One region of the Photobacterium nomapromontoriensis genome, then DNA from elsewhere that is predicted to be linked to it. Evidence: riboswitches for the same ligand, from Rfam matches in the RefSeq annotation. Region 1 holds a riboswitch; each other region holds the start of a gene.
What was found. Region 1 has a riboswitch for lysine ahead of L4D12_RS00080 (Na+/H+ antiporter NhaC family protein). Riboswitches for the same ligand answer to the same signal wherever they lie in the genome.
Positions count from the first base shown of each region.

Region 2: it holds a riboswitch for lysine, as region 1 does, so the genes downstream of both, lysC (lysine-sensitive aspartokinase 3) here and L4D12_RS00080 (Na+/H+ antiporter NhaC family protein) in region 1, are expected to answer to the same signal.
Region 3: it holds a riboswitch for lysine, as region 1 does, so the genes downstream of both, L4D12_RS12170 (Na+/H+ antiporter NhaC family protein) here and L4D12_RS00080 (Na+/H+ antiporter NhaC family protein) in region 1, are expected to answer to the same signal.

Region 1 covers NZ_JAKJSL010000001.1:17,895-23,220, reverse strand. Annotated here, with positions in the region: gene L4D12_RS00095 (serine/threonine protein kinase) at 1-1,057, shown strand, start outside; gene L4D12_RS00090 (DUF4955 domain-containing protein) at 1,128-2,852, opposite strand; gene L4D12_RS00085 (aspartate/glutamate racemase family protein) at 2,935-3,627, opposite strand; lysine riboswitch at 3,868-4,045, shown strand; gene L4D12_RS00080 (Na+/H+ antiporter NhaC family protein) at 4,157-5,326, shown strand, end outside.
Region 2 covers NZ_JAKJSL010000032.1:8,606-13,931, forward strand. Annotated here, with positions in the region: gene metH (methionine synthase) at 1-332, shown strand, start outside; gene lysC (lysine-sensitive aspartokinase 3) at 409-1,788, opposite strand; lysine riboswitch at 1,904-2,095, opposite strand; gene L4D12_RS13760 (pyridoxal-phosphate-dependent aminotransferase family protein) at 2,339-3,457, shown strand; gene L4D12_RS13765 (PglL family O-oligosaccharyltransferase) at 3,516-5,288, opposite strand.
Region 3 covers NZ_JAKJSL010000028.1:101,691-107,016, forward strand. Annotated here, with positions in the region: gene L4D12_RS12160 (LacI family DNA-binding transcriptional regulator) at 1-753, opposite strand, end outside; gene L4D12_RS12165 (BCCT family transporter) at 975-2,897, opposite strand; lysine riboswitch at 3,088-3,260, shown strand; gene L4D12_RS12170 (Na+/H+ antiporter NhaC family protein) at 3,344-4,927, shown strand; gene L4D12_RS12175 (Bax inhibitor-1 family protein) at 5,026-5,326, opposite strand, start outside.

The DNA.
Region 1 (5,326 bases):
GAGCGTGGCGAAGAAATATCAGATCCTAGAACAAGCCGAAATGGTTGCTTATAATTTAGGTCAAAATACGTTAGGGGAAGCGTACCAGCGAGAAAAGAAGGACATGCTCGGTAAAGAACTCACCATGAATCCGATGCGATTATCGTACGCTCCGCTTGAGCAGCTAAACCAGAAAGACTACCACGCAAATAAAGCCGCTCTCGCGGCGATGGAGCAAGCGATCATTGCTGGTTATCGCGATAACATGTCATATGCCTTTAATGCGATAAACTCACTGGCTAGTGCACACCTATTTATTGGTGATCTGGAGGGAGCCAAAGCTAGTCTATCTTTGCCATTATCACCGAAGTTACTTGCGGGTTCGGTACATATTAACATGTTCAGCACTTACCCATCAGAGATGATATTGTCCATTTGGTACCGTAACTGGACACGGTTCAACCGCAGCTATGAGAAATATCAAACCCTGATCGAGACCCAGCAACAATCCACTGGCGATCCACTCTATGATACCTATTTTCAACTTTTCAATACGCTACTAACCACGCCGCCAGAAGCTATCGACTATCCCGCGCTGACTAAACGCTTCTTAGCCCCTTACAGCGGCAATTATTCCGGTGAACTCTATCTGCTGTATGCCTTAGCAATTACCAACCATACCGACCAAGCCAAACAACACTTTGCCCAGCTTATTGAATCGCCGAGCGTTGATATGTTTCTATCAACCGCCTATGACCCAGCCCCTGCTTGGCATGATGCCATCATGCTCTATGCGCGATTACTGTCACACCACGGCTACCCAGAACGCGCTGAACAACTCCTCACTGCTCGACTCAACGCCTATCCCGGCAGTAACGACTTACACTCGACCCTGCTCCGATTAGCACTGGCCGAAACCTACCAGATTCAAGGCAAAAAGGCGAAATCCCTAGCATTATGGCAACAGATCGCCCCTTTGCAGGACAGCTTCCGTTTCCGCTCGGATTTACGCGCGATCAGTGATTCACTGATCAAGTTGGAAAAGAGTGAAAAAACACAGACCGATAAACCAATATAGAGATAAAGATAAAGCGATGCCATACCTTAACGTACGACATCGCTATAAATAGTTCGCCACTTTAATCAGGTTACTGTCTGGCTTGCCGATATTTCAGCTGAGCGTCATACAAAGACTGGGGATAAACCGGAAATCCATTTGATTCAATATGGGCTTGTGGCTGTTTTCTGTCAGGAAGTGACGAATATTTAGCCCAGCCTTTTTGGTTTGCATTCATCATATAATCAAACTGAGAGTTCACATTGAGCGGATTACCATGAAGTCCAATCAGATGTGGCATAATTAATTTTCCATACATCCCATTTGATGACATGAAATATAACTTATCATTGGCTTTTCCGGTATTTTCAGCATTCCAAACATAAAGCCCTTTCAGATGATTGGGTTGGTTTTTAACGGCGGCTCCCCAATGCCCTTGTACACAGCCCCCTTTAATATTGTCAAATAAGTTATCGGTACTTTGAGCGCCATGTAAATCCAGCCCCATCAACGGCGAATATGTCGTTCTCAAATTAACATTATGACTGGAATACTTCGACAATCCTGGTGCATGCCACGTATTGGCATTATCACTGACATCCTGAACAAGGTTATTGTTACCATATAATATCGACAGCGCAAGATGACCGGGGTTACCACTTAACACGATATCTTGTGCAGTGACATTAAAAGAATTGGCTATCTGTATAGCCTGATTAAAATCAGTCACTTCAATGTCACGGATCCAACTATCTGTTGCGCGAGTTAAACGTAAAATACTATAACCGCTGTCATGTAATGCATCGGCATGATGGATAAAGTACCCCGACCAACTGCCTGCAAAGGTAATTCCTTCAACACCAATCCCTGTCGCGGGAACAATTTTTGTCACCGTCCAATTATCGTCAGCATTGATTGTATGCCCCACAGGGGTGGTAAAAGTCAGCGAATTTCCCATAACTGACGCGATCTGATGTTTTTCAATTTTTATCAGATTTTTATCTAATTCACTCCAACGTGCTTTACCGGTTTTTTTATTGATCTCAAATTTATAAGGAGAAATCGCATCGTCAATACGCTCTCGATGAGTGATGACACCACGGATCTCTGCGTAATCACCGGCTTTAAAGGCCGATGCATCTTTCACCGTTAAACTAAAGCGACTATCGCCGATAATATTTTGTGTCACATCAGTTTTAACTGTCGTATCAAAATGATCCTTATCTTGCCCTATCTGAATTATATAAGGTGTACTCCACATCTTCTTCGGCGTTTCAGGAAGAAGATGCGTCTTCATTAGCAATCGTGTTTTATCAGCGCCAGCACCACGTAATATAATATTATCTCCGATAATAGAAATAATTTGCTGCTGACGAATATGCGTCAGATTATTAGGATCGATGGAGTTCATATCCGATTTATCGTTAATAATAAAATCACCTTCTGGCACATAGAAAATAATCCCTTGACGACTTTTTTGTCGATATGAGTTCACAGCATTTGCCATTGCCTGAAATGCTTTCTTGTCGCTTAATCCATCATTCGCCACCGCACCATAATCAGTGACATTAAAAATTTTATAATCGGCATAACGAGAATAGTCAGGAAGCGGAACATCACCACGCTGATAACCAGCATATGAAAAGTTTGGTGGAATAAAGCCATCTTGCGCAACATAGTTAGGATCAACAAGATCACTCCCCTGACTACGGCTCGCAACATAATTCTCCCAATACAGGGATGTATTTTCAGCTGAAGCGATTATCGGTAATGATAAGCAACCAACCGCCATTACAATACTTCTATATTTCATCATCAATCCTTAGAACCACTAAGGCGCATTTTCTCCAATGCGCCTCAGTGCGATGCGATTAAAATTTATTGCCAATTAACTTTTTCTACTTCAGCGCTAACTCAACCGCTGCCTGTGCATGGATGGCGGTAGTATCAAACAGTGGGACATTGGTATGGGATTGCTGGATCAGCAGCGCGATCTCGGTACAGCCTAAAATCACTGCCTCAGCGCCGGATTGGTGCAATTTATCAATAATTTTCGCGTACGTTGATCGAGATTCATCACGTATTTCACCCCGGCATAGCTCTTGATAAATAATGTTATGCACGCTTTCCCTGTCATCACTGTCCGGCACGATCACTTCGATACCAAACTTGTCAGTTAGGCGGCCTTTATAAAAATCTTGCTCCATGGTAAAGCGCGTACCCAGCAGCCCGACTTTTTTAATACCGTGATCAATGAGATTTTGCGCAGTCGCATCCGCAATATGCAAAATAGGAATCGCTACCTTTGCTTCAATTTGCGGGGCCACTTTATGCATCGTGTTGGTACAAATCAGAATAAAATCCGCGCCACCGTTCTCTACCGCTTGTGCCGCATCAGCCAGAATCGTCGCCGTTTCATCCCATTTCCCTTGATGCTGTAGAGTCTCGATTTCATCAAAATCCACACTATACAGACAGATTTTGGCAGAATGTAACCCGCCTAAACGCTGTTTAACGCCTTCATTCAGCGCCTGATAATAGCTTAATGTCGATTCCCAGCTCATCCCACCTAGCATCCCAATCGTCTTCATCTCTCGTCCCTAATTCCTTGATTTATCAACTTCATTCAAGCTACCTCAAGATATTCAGCAGCGCGAGAGATATTTAGGCTTCACGCACAGTTTTTATGTCTGCAATATGCATCACAGACACCACCCCGATAACATAATTGAAATATTTACATGATCATCATCACAACTCGCCACTAATAATATTAATTTTAACCATTTGTGTGATTTATTCTTAGCCAAGCAGGATGCTATTTGATCTTCGCTACAAGTAGAGGCGCATTGCCTATCAGTCACTTAGTGGAGGTCGACAGCCGATGAAACTAGGTAAAAGGAGTCAATGCCGAAGTGGTACAGGGTGTCAGCCTGGCTACTGGGGTCGTTCTTAATAAGAACAACACTGTCATCTCAGACCTTGTCTGGATGGAGCGCTACAACACATTTTCATCGGAGTGGGTATAGCTACCCGCCCCTTTGCACTGTTTTGTCTGTCCGTGTCTCAATGTCTCTCTATTTGTCACTGTTTTGATCTATTTTTAGGAGATGTCGACGCATGGCTGATTACGGAATATTATCCATCGTACCCGCTTTACTTGCCCTAGTCCTCGCCTTTACAACACGTCACGTTGTACTGGCTCTAGGTGTTGCCGTTATTAGCGGCATGCTAATTTTGACCAAAGGACACCCCGCCGATACCGTACTGATGTTCTTATCTGACGGGCCCTTTGCTCAGTTGGCGAAAACCAGTAATGCACAAATTATTATTGTGATCACCATTATCTCGGGGTTTATCTACTTAGTTGAGCAAAGTGGTGGCATGGCGGCCTTTTCTACTGTCGCCACCCGCTTTATCTCCTCACCATGCAAAGCCCAGCTGGCGACGTGGGCGGCGGGGATCGGGGTATTTTTCACTGACTCAGGGAACTCATTGATCCTTGGCCCCATGTTTTCACCTATCTATGAAAAACTGAAATTAAGTAAAGAGAAACTGGCCTTTATTATCGATTCAACCTCCTCTCCAGTGTGTGTGTTAATCCCGATAATCAGTTGGGGCGTGTACTCACAAGGGTTGATAGAAAACGCTTATGACAATATGGGCACCCCCGTTGATGGCTTTGCCACCTTTCTGCAGGTGATCCCTTACCAACTCTATGCATTACTGGCGCTACTGAGTGTGCCCGTTTACGCCATCATGAAAAAAGACTGGGGACCAATGGCAGACGCTGAAGAACAGGCCAGCCAGCAACCATCAATCACAGCCACGACGAACACAGTCACTAACGCCCCCTCAATGTCACTGATTTTAGTCCCATTAGGGGTATTATTTGCCACCATCGTGGTGTTGTTTAGCTACAACTATTATCTGCATGGCACCATTAACGGGCCGATTATCCGAACAACACTCGGCACCAGCTACCTTATCGCCTCACTCACGGCCATTGTGTATTACGCGTATACCAAAACCATGACGGCCAACACCTCGTTCAATACGTTTATTTCCGGCATGCAGCGGATCATGCTTATTTTGATCATCTTGCTACTGGCATGGACCTTAGGGGATATTTGTAAATCATTAGGTACCGGGGAATATATCAGTCAAGTGATGGATGATCGGCTCCCCGTGTTTCTACTACCCGCCTTAATTTTCATTATTGGTAGCTTTATTTCTGTCGCAACGGGATCGTCATGGGGCACCTTTGCCATCCTGATCCCCATTGCCGTG
Region 2 (5,326 bases), on a different contig from region 1:
ATTCGTTACATGAAGACCTGTCCAATGAGGATTTGATCCGTGAAAATTATCAAGGGATCCGCCCTGCTCCCGGTTATCCTGCATGTCCAGAACATACAGAGAAAGGCACATTGTGGGAGCTTTTAGGCGTGGAAGAGGCGATAGGCATGTCGCTGACATCCAGCTATGCCATGTGGCCGGGTGCGTCGGTATCGGGGTGGTATTTTTCTCATCCGGACTCGCGTTATTTTGCTATCGCACAGATCCAAGAAGATCAGAGAGATAGCTATGCAGATCGTAAAGGATGGAACACGATTGAGGCCGAAAAATGGCTGGGGCCTAATTTGCATTAGGCGTGGCTGTTCTTTCGAGAATTGACTGACACAAGAAAGGCGCTCATTGAGCGCCTTTCTTGTGTCTGAGCGAGGATTACTCGAACAGAGCCTGATGCAGTGTTTTTACTACGTCTCGTGACTCCTGAGTACTGACCAAGAAGCAGAGGTTATGGGTGCTGGCACCAAAGCAAATCATGCGAGGACTGTATTGGTCGAGTGTACCAAATACCTGAGTTGCTGCTCCGGGGGCTTCACCTAGCTTATTGCCAATCAGGGCGACAAGACATAAGTTATGCTCAACCTCGACTCGGCATAGCTCACTTAGCGCTGCTGTTGCGGCTGCTGGCAGATTGGGTGCACCGCCACCGGTATCAGTTTGATCCAGAGTTAGCGATATACTGACTTCTGATGTGGTGATCAGATCGACAGAAACTTTGTGCTCAGCCAGGATCCGAAAGACTTCAGATAGAAAACCGTAAGCATGGAACATCTTCAGGCTAGTGAGGGTTACCATGGTCTGGTTGCAACGTAAAGCCAGCGCACGAAACTTCGGTGGCTCCGTTACATGCTGGCGGATCCATGTGCCGCCTTGATCGGGTGCTTTCGAGGATCCGATAAAAACTGGGATCTGCTGACGAACCGCTGGAAGCAGCGTTGATGGATGCAGAATTTTTGCCCCAAAGTTAGCCATTTCCGATGCTTCACTAAAACTGATTTCACTAATTGGCTTTGCATTGGCAGTAATGCGTGGGTCGGTACTGTACATACCCGGTACGTCAGTCCAGATTTCCAGCGTATTTGCACAGATTGCTTCTGCGATAAGTGCTGCACTGTAGTCACTGCCGCCACGACCAAGTGTGGTGGTTTTTCCTTTGTCATCAGAACCAATAAAGCCCTGAGAAACAATGATCTTATCTGTCAGCAGTGGCTGGAGATGCTGCTCTGCAAGCTGACGGATGGTATTAATATCTGGTACGGCTTTACCATATTGGTTATCGGTACGCATGACATGACGAATGTCAAAACGTTGGGCTGGTGCCCCCATTTCATTCAGGATCTGAGTGAAAAGGAATGTTGACAGCAGTTCTCCATGAGCAACCAATTGATCGGTAAACTGGACGGACGGAGATGTCGCCGTGTGTTCCGATAGCGTTGCGATATTATCAAGAAGTTGATAGATCTCTGTTGATACGCATTCCGGTTGCGTTAAATCATCGAGAATCGATTGATGGATTGTACGAAGTTGTTGTAGCCGTTGTGAGCGCTGCTCGATATCGGCAATTCCATTTGCTAATTCAACTAGCAGGTTGGTTACACCGGAACACGCACTGATCAATACAACCTTAGCTGATGGGTTGTTTTTAATGATTTCGGCGCTTCGGCTCATGGCGGCATGATCGGCTACACTGGTGCCGCCAAATTTCGCTACAGTGATCGGCGGAGGAACCGCAGAATTATTGTCAATAAAGCTCACAACGAGTCTCCCAAAATGAATAAATTAAACGTTCTCATACATAGGGGGGTGACTCGGGATCAAGATCCCGACATAAGTGTCAGGAGAGCAAAGCGGTAAGATCTTGGAAGATACAACAACCAGAAGCTCCCCACCTTTCCCTCACCATTGTCTCGGGAAAGATGACAGCTAGAAGGATTCAACCTTCTAAGCCGATATAACATGCCCCCTGTCATGTCATATCTCGGCGTTACTCCCCCTCTCCAGATTGCTTTGGGGTGGGGCCCCGCAATCCTAGATACCTGGGTAACGCTCCTCTTCTGTTTTCACCTGAAAATAACGCGCATCAGGATGAACAAAAAATGTGCTTTATTGAAGCGGATCTGTGGCCAGTTTGTCAATCATAAGATGACATGATTTGCTCAAAATTAGCCGAAAAATGCACCAGTCATGATTCAAGAGTGGGTAAGCTATCGAAATACGCACAATCGTGATAGAGCTGATATAGTCATTAAGTACCCTTGTTATCGAAACTGATGATAACCACTCTTACTTTCAGGGAGGAATAATAATGAAAATTGGTCGTTTTTACCCACCTCAACGCACCCTTATGGGCCCCGGTCCTTCGGATATTTATCCGTCAGTCTTGCAAGCATTAAGCCGCCCGACGATTGGCCATTTAGACCCATTGTTTATTGGCATGATGGATGAGTTGAAGCAGCTACTTCAATATGCATTTCAGACTCAGAATACTTTTACGATTGCGGTTTCAGCGCCAGGCAGTGCCGGGATGGAAGCATGTTTTGTCAATCTGGTTGAGCCGGGAGACAAAATCATCGTGTGTCGAAATGGCGTGTTTGGCGAGCGGATGCGGGAGAATGTCGAGCGTTGTGGCGGCATTGCGGTGATGGTTGACAATACGTGGGGAGAGCCCGTTGATCCCGCACTTGTCCGTCAGGCATTAACCAGCCATCCGGATGCGAAAATTGTGGCGTTTGTTCATGCCGAAACGTCAACGGGGGCCTTGAGTGATGCCCAAGCGATAGCTAAATTGGCTCGCGAGCATGGCTGCCTGACTATTGTTGATGCTGTTACCTCTCTGGGTGGTGTACCTCTGCTGGTGGATGAATGGCAGCTGGATGCGGTCTATTCAGGGAGCCAGAAGTGCCTTTCCTGCGTACCGGGCTTATCACCGTTGACATTTTCACCGCGTGCGATTGAAAAGATCCAGCAGCGTCAGATACCGGTTCAGAGCTGGTTTTTAGATCAGAGTTTGGTCTTAGGATATTGGAGCGGAGAGGGCAAGCGAAGCTATCACCATACCGCCCCAGTAAACAGCTTGTATGCGCTGCATGAAGCCTTGGTATTACTGCAGCATGAAGGTTTGGAACAGGCATGGCAACGCCATCGTGATATACATCAAGAGTTACGCGAAGGTTTAGAGCAACTCGGGATTGAGTTTGTTGTTGAGGAGTCCTCTCGTCTGCCGCAACTCAATGCCGTTTATATTCCGCAAGGGATCGATGATGCACAAGTACGGAAGATTCTACTTGAACGCTATAACCTGGAAATTGGTGCCGGTCTGGGGGCTTTGGCCGGTAAAGCATGGCGCATTGGCTTGATGGGATATGCGGCCCGCAGTGAGAATGTTGCGCTCTGTCTACGTGCGCTGGAAACAACATTGAAATGATGCGGTTGCAGACTTGAAAAAACGGCTACTTCGGTAGCCGTTTTGTTAGGTGGGGTGGTTACTGACTAGCGTCAGTCGCACTCATTGGCTTAGCCATTACTTTACTGGCAGAAGAGTGGGGTTGCTGGTTGAACTCGCCGCTTGGGAACAGATACCGCGCTTCCTGCCGAATTTGTTCAGCCACCCCATCCTTGCCGAGGTATTGATAGGCGGTGATCAGGTTCTGGTACAGTGCTGGGCGCGGCCATAGTTTGGCTTTGTGCTGAGCCCAAGTGATGTATTCCTGAATTAATTGCGGATTATCCGTGCTAGCACCAAGCTGAAGCTGAGTCAGGTGGAGATCCCATTCAAAACGATTCTGCCATGCCCAGGGATTATTGACCCGCAAAAGGTAGTTGATATTGACAGGTTGGGTCGTCTCGTACTTCGTGAGCAGATATCCCGAATAGAGAGTGGTTGCCATATAACCGGTTACCGTTAGTGGCAGCATTAGCGCCAGTATCCGGATAGAGAGAATGTAGTTCATTTTGAGCCGGTAGTATTTGGCGGTCAGGTTATCGACCCAATAGATCAGGATAATGAAAATCAGCCAATGGACCAGCGAGTGATAAAACGGGTATTCGAGCTGAGTATGCAAGGTCAGCGGAAAGAATAATCCCACCAAGGCAAGTTGAGTGCCTGATTTTGCTTTTTTGACTTTAAGGAAAACGGCAGCAGCAGCAATGAGTAGCGCTACCAATGGGACAATACCCCCTTCCGCAGCCCAGTAGGCTAGTTCATTATGCGGATGATCCAGTGCGGCCATTCCAGCTGGTCGGTTGGGCTCGTTGTGATGCCATTGTGCCGTTTGGGTGATATAACCAGCTTCAAATCGGCCATAGCCATAGCCCGTGAGTGGTTTATTCAGGAACATGTCGATAGCTTGAGGGATATGCATCGCTCTAGCACTGACCAAGCTTAAGCGATTTTCCCCCCCTTGCGGTGTCCAGTGGAGGTTTGAGATGAGTCCCCAAGACACACTCAGGCTGAGAGCGACCATCAGCAACCACATTCGCCATTGGGCTTTGGCAGCAAATCGGTACAAGTAGGGGATCATCATCAATGTACCTACCGCCGCAGCTAACCACCCAGTGCGTGAGCTCAGGACCACCAGAATAGGGATGGTAATAACGGGCGTGGCGATCAGAAACAGTTGCTGCCACGACCATTTACCGCGGTACATCGGGATCCTTGCCAGCAGATAAGCAGACAACAGTAGTCCGGTGGCCAAAAAGGAGGCCATTACGTTGGGTTGCTGGAAAATCCCGTATGGCCGATTTTCAACCGTGTTATAGCCAATAGGGTTTCCCGGTTCGAGTAGCAGGAACTGGCCCCAGCCAAATATTGCCTCAATCCAGACGGCACCGATAATCAGCCAGAGGAGCCGCTGTCGTTGTTTCTGATGAAAGGCAAATTGCTGAAGGGCAATGAAGAAAAGCAATCCGGCCCATAAGCCAGCAAGGCGAGGCAGGGTCGCGGCAACGGCTGCATCGTCATAAATAATCGGCAGTGTGAGTAATATGCAGCAAATGAACAGCACCACTGTCAGGCGAGTATAACGCCAGACTCGTTGACGGCAGATCTCCAGCAGACCAAAAGCAATGGCGAAGCTGAAGGGGATCCAGCTCATGGCATTAAACGACAGCTCCAACCCCGCGCCGCCAGGATTATGCTGAAAATAATGCATGGCCAGTAAGAACAGGATACCGAGTGAAATCAGAAAGGGTTTCACCAGCGGTTTGCTGATCCCTTTCTCGGCCAGATTGGTGCCTTTTACGTATAACACGGTCATAGTCGTTCCGTTTGATATAAGCTGAATATCAATGTCTT
Region 3 (5,326 bases), on a different contig from region 1:
AATAGCAATATCATCAGAAGCGACCACCATTGACGACGGTAGTGCATTTTCTCTCACTATTTTCTTCGCGGCTTCATAGCCTTCAATATAGCCAAATTCACTGGTCGCGTAAGACGCAATGATACCGTCTTCAGAGCGTCTATTAATCGCATCATTGAAGCCAGCCAAGCGTAACGTCGATGTTGGCGTGGTGGGATCGGGACCTAAATACATGATAATGCGATGGCCAAGTTCAACCAAATGCTCTACGGCTATCTCAATAGCATGCTTTTGATCAAAGGCAATCGAATAACCCGCTTCTACGGGCAATGCACGCCCGATATTGACCAAAGGAATATCTATCGACTGATTCAGTGCAATGATCTGCTCTGGTGAGAGTTGGCGACTATAAAGCACAATCACATCGCACTTTTTATCAACCAAAGAATAGACGGCTTTTAATTCGGATTCAGCCTGATTCTGTCCGTCAGCAATCAATAATTGCTTACCAATCCGATCGGCACCCATTGAGGCTTCTTTTAATAGAATACCAAAGTAACTACCAGTAAAATCAGAAAGCACTAACCCTACACTGTTACTTCGTTTTGTTGCCAATGTTTGTGCGACAGAACAAGGTTTGTAGTTCAAATCAGACATAACCTGCCTAACCATCAGCACCGTACTTTCTCTGACTTGCCCTGTTCCATTAATTACACGTGATACCGTCGCTTTCGATACACCCGCAATACGCGACACATCAGTAATTGTTGCCATTCATCCCTCGGCCAAACATGCAAGTACCCATCCCATAAATAAGAAAGCGTACCTGATTTGAATTGATATAACAGGCTCATTATCACAAATGGCTGCATGAAAGTCTAAGTTTGCCACAACCACCGTGTGACCGAGACTACGTCTATTTAACGCTGTCGTCAAAAAAGCCGCCCTGTTAGGACGGCTCTCCGATTCAACTAACATCATTGAATTAAATGGCTTTACGCTTTCGCTTCTGCTTGCGCATCTGCCGCTTCTTGCTCTAGGCGGGTACGCATCAGATCATCGAATACTTTACGTGCTTCCTGAGCTTGCTCAGAGGCTTGCAGCTTATGTTCTTTGGCTGCCATAGCTTCATCAGTCAGACGTCTGATTTCGTCCAGTTGCTCTTGCGGTGCATCGCCCAACTCCATCCCTGACTCGCCTTTTGACAACGCAGTGGCACGGATTGCTTTCTTCAGATCCCAGATGGCGTTCAGTTTTTCACGCTCTTCTTCCGCGGCTGCAACTGCCTCATCTTTCAAGCGCTCAAATTGTGCCATCGCCATGCCTTCTTTCGACCATGGGTCGACATCCGGAAATTCTTCAATATTGATCACCGGATCGATATAGCCTTCCTGATGGGCCAAATCGAGTGTTGCCGCTTTCACACCAGAAATCATCAACATCACGGCAATCACAAGTAACGGAAGGCCACCAACAATGGCGGCGGTTTGCAAGGTTGCCAGCCCTCCCATGAACATCAAAATAGATGGCATCAATGACAAGGTGAATGCCCAGAACAGACGGTTCCAACGCAACGGATCTTCCGTGACGTTATTCTGTACCACAGAAGCCAGAATAAACGAGATCGAGTCAAACGTAGTGGCGGTGAAAATAATACACAAGAGAGTAAACACCGCGATGACCATGGTACTCATCGGCAACTGTTCAAGAATCGAGAAAATAGCTCGCGTTGGACCTTCACTATTAAGAATGCCAATAACATCCAACTGACCTGATAACTGTAGCGATAAGCCAAAATTACCTAAAATCATGAAGTACAGTGCGCAGCCTAGTGAACCGAAGAAGATCGACCCTGACACCATTTGCTTAATCGTCCGACCGCGTGAGATACGCGCCACGAACAAGCCCATGCTTGGTGCAAACACGAGCCACCATGCCCAATAGAAAATGGTCCAGTCTTGCGGGAAGTGAGTATCTTCAAACGTGCCGTAACCACCGAACGGTTCTGCCCATGTTGCCATAATGAAGAAATTCGACAACATACGACCGATAGAATCGAGTCCGGTTTCCAGCATAAACAAGGTTGGCCCCGCCACCAAAACAAAGGCCAACAGTGCCAGCGCGCCCCAGAAGTTAATATTACTGAGCACTTTAATGCCTTCATCCATCCCTTTATAAGATGAATACGCAAATAAAGCCGTACAAAGTAGTAACACGCCAATCTGAGTCGTTGTTGTTGATGGGATCCCAAATAAATAGCTGATCCCCTCATTGATCAACGGTGCCGCCAAGCCCAGCGTAGTCGCCGCGCCACCGAGCAGACCAAAGATAAACAAAATATCAATGACCTTACCCCATTTACCATGGCTACGCGCCTCACCAATAACAGGCATTAACGCAGCAGAAACTTTCAATACTGGCTGTTTACGCACATAGAAGAAATAGGCGATAGGAATGGCTGGGATCAGATAAATTGACCATGCAACCGGCCCCCAGTGGAAAATACCGTACGTCGCCGCCCAACGCACCGCTTCCTCACTGCCTGGTTCTAACTGGAAAGGGGGGCTCTGATAATAATATGCCCATTCAATAGTCCCCCAATACAGGATACTGGCACCGATACCACCACAGAACAGCATCGCCGCCCAAGAGGCGGTTTTAAATTCCGGCTTTTCGTCAGCATCACCTAATTTAATCTGGCCTATATCTGAAAAAATGATATAAATCATAAAGAAGAAAGCAGCGAGGCCGAGTGCCAAATAAAGGAAACCGAGTTTATCAGTCATGAATGTTTTGGCTATCGCAATCCACTCTGCACCTTGGGCTGGAAACAACAATAGGGGGATTATCACGGAGAACAACAACCCTAACGCCCCAAAAAAGGTCGGCTTGTCGATCAATTCAAAGTGTTTTTTAATCATGCTAACTCCTTAGCAAATGAAAATTCCATGCATAGATAAGTCGATAATCATTCATAAACACCAGACACACAAACCAATAACCTAATCGTAACGATAAGAACAATAGATTGTTGCCAAATATCTATCTTTTTTGTGATTTAACACTTGCTCTGTGGTCGGTTATTGATAAGATAGCTAACGCAAACCCTTAATCAGTAGAGGCGCGCTGCCTATAAGTACCCGTGCGGAGGATGATACCGATGATGCCGGAGAAAGGAGTCAGCGCCGAAGTGACTGTTGTTATCACACTCAGTCGCTGGGCTTACGTCGAATAGGCGTAAGACTGCCATAGTTTTTTTCCTATGGAGCGCTACCTGAAGGGGTAACAAGTCATCACTTTTGTACGTCTTCGTTACACCTCTTTTCGGTAGATCTCCACCTTATTTTGTAGGTGTACAGAGATCATGAACCTCATCCATTATTCAGATTCCGCTTGGTCAATTCTCCCGCCAGTGTTAGCGGTTATCCTCGCTGTTACAACACGTCGTGTCCTATTATCACTAGGTGCAGGTATCGTTTCCGGTGCCTTTATGCTGACCGATTATTCACCTGTTGGCGCACTAAAATACCTTTCAGAGAAAGTCCTTAGCATTGTATGGTCTAACGGCAGCCTGAACAGCGATAACGTTAATATGATCATTTTCATGTTATTGCTAGGCGCATTGATCAGCCTGATGAGTGCCTCTGGCGCGACACAAGCCTTTGCCGACTGGGCAGCCGTACGCTGCAAAGATCGACGCAGTGCTAAATCGCTAACAGGTTTGATGGTATTCATCTTTTTTATCGACGACTTTTTCCATAGCCTGTCTGTAGGTGCTATTTGTCGCCCAGTTACCGACCGTTTCCAAATTTCTCGCGCTAAACTGGCGTATTTGTTGGACTCAACAGCAGCACCAGTTTGTGTACTCATGCCTATTTCGTCTTGGGGAGCTTATATCATCGCCCTGATTGGCGGGATCATGGTGGCACATAACGTGACAGACCAGAGCCCAATCGCTGCGTTCGTCGAGATGGTACCGATGAACCTATATGCGGTATTTACGCTGGTTATGGTGCTATGTGTCATTGCATTCCAACTTGATATTGGCCCAATGCGTAAGCACGAAGAGTGGGCGCTGGAAGGTAAACTATGGGATGAGTCTCGTGGCCGTCCAACGGGTCTTGATATCGAAACACCTGAAGGCAGCAACGGTAGCATGATTGATATGGTACTCCCTATCCTGACGCTAACTGCAGCGACGGTCTATTTCATGATCGAATCAGGTGCAACTGTACTGGCTGCGAAAGGCCTTGAGTTCAGCGTTATTGGCTCATTCGAAAACACTAACGTCGGTTCATCATTGGTATATGGTGCAATCTGTAGCTTAGTCGTTTCTATTGCACTCGCACTACGCTTGAAACTCAGTGCTAAAACCTGGCTTAAAGCCGCACCCCAAGGGATCAGCGCGATGCTGCCTGCTATCGTGATTCTGTTCTTTGCCTGGACTATCGGTGGTGTGGTACGTGACATGGAAACCGGTATGTACCTGGCTTCGATGGCAAATGGCAACATCCCAATTGAAATGCTGCCTGCTGTTATCTTCGTTCTGTCTTGTGCAATGGCATTTGCAACTGGCACAAGCTGGGGCACCTTCGGCATCATGCTACCGCTAGCAGGCGACATTGCTGCAGCTAGTGATATCAGCATGTTACTACCTATGCTATCTGCTGTACTGGCAGGTGCGGTATTTGGTGACCACAGTTCACCAATCTCAAGTACCAGTATTTTGTCTGCGACAGGCGCAGGTTGTCACCATATGGATCACGTACTGACTCAGCTACCTTATGCGGTATCTGTTGCCTTTGGTGCACTACTTGGCTATATCGCAATTGGTTACACCCACTCTGCATGGGCGGGCCTTGCTGTCAGCGGCGTATGGTTTATCGGATTCTGCATGTTTGCAATGCGTAAGAACCAACCAATTATGGACATGGCTGAAGCAAAATAACGCTCCAGTAAAAACCTTCGCTCCAAAACACATCAAGCACCCATTGGGTGCTTGATGTGTCTCTAGCGTTTCATTTTGCGAAAGACCCGTATTAGATCCTACTTACGCCCCATCATGCGTAAGATCCGCAGGAATAAATTGATAATATCCATATACAACGCAGCGGCACTGTCTACCGCGTTATCGAATGTTTTCGGGATCTGATTTGCCCGCCCCCAATCGTAGCCAATGTAACCACAGAAGATGAACACAATAACCCAGTCAATCCATGCTTGATGAATACCCAAAACAAAAATCTGGAACAGTTCAATCAATAGCACCATTAATAATGAAATACATAAAGTGCCAGCGATACGGTTGAAAAAGGCTGGAAATAAGGTTCCCAATAGCATCATACAC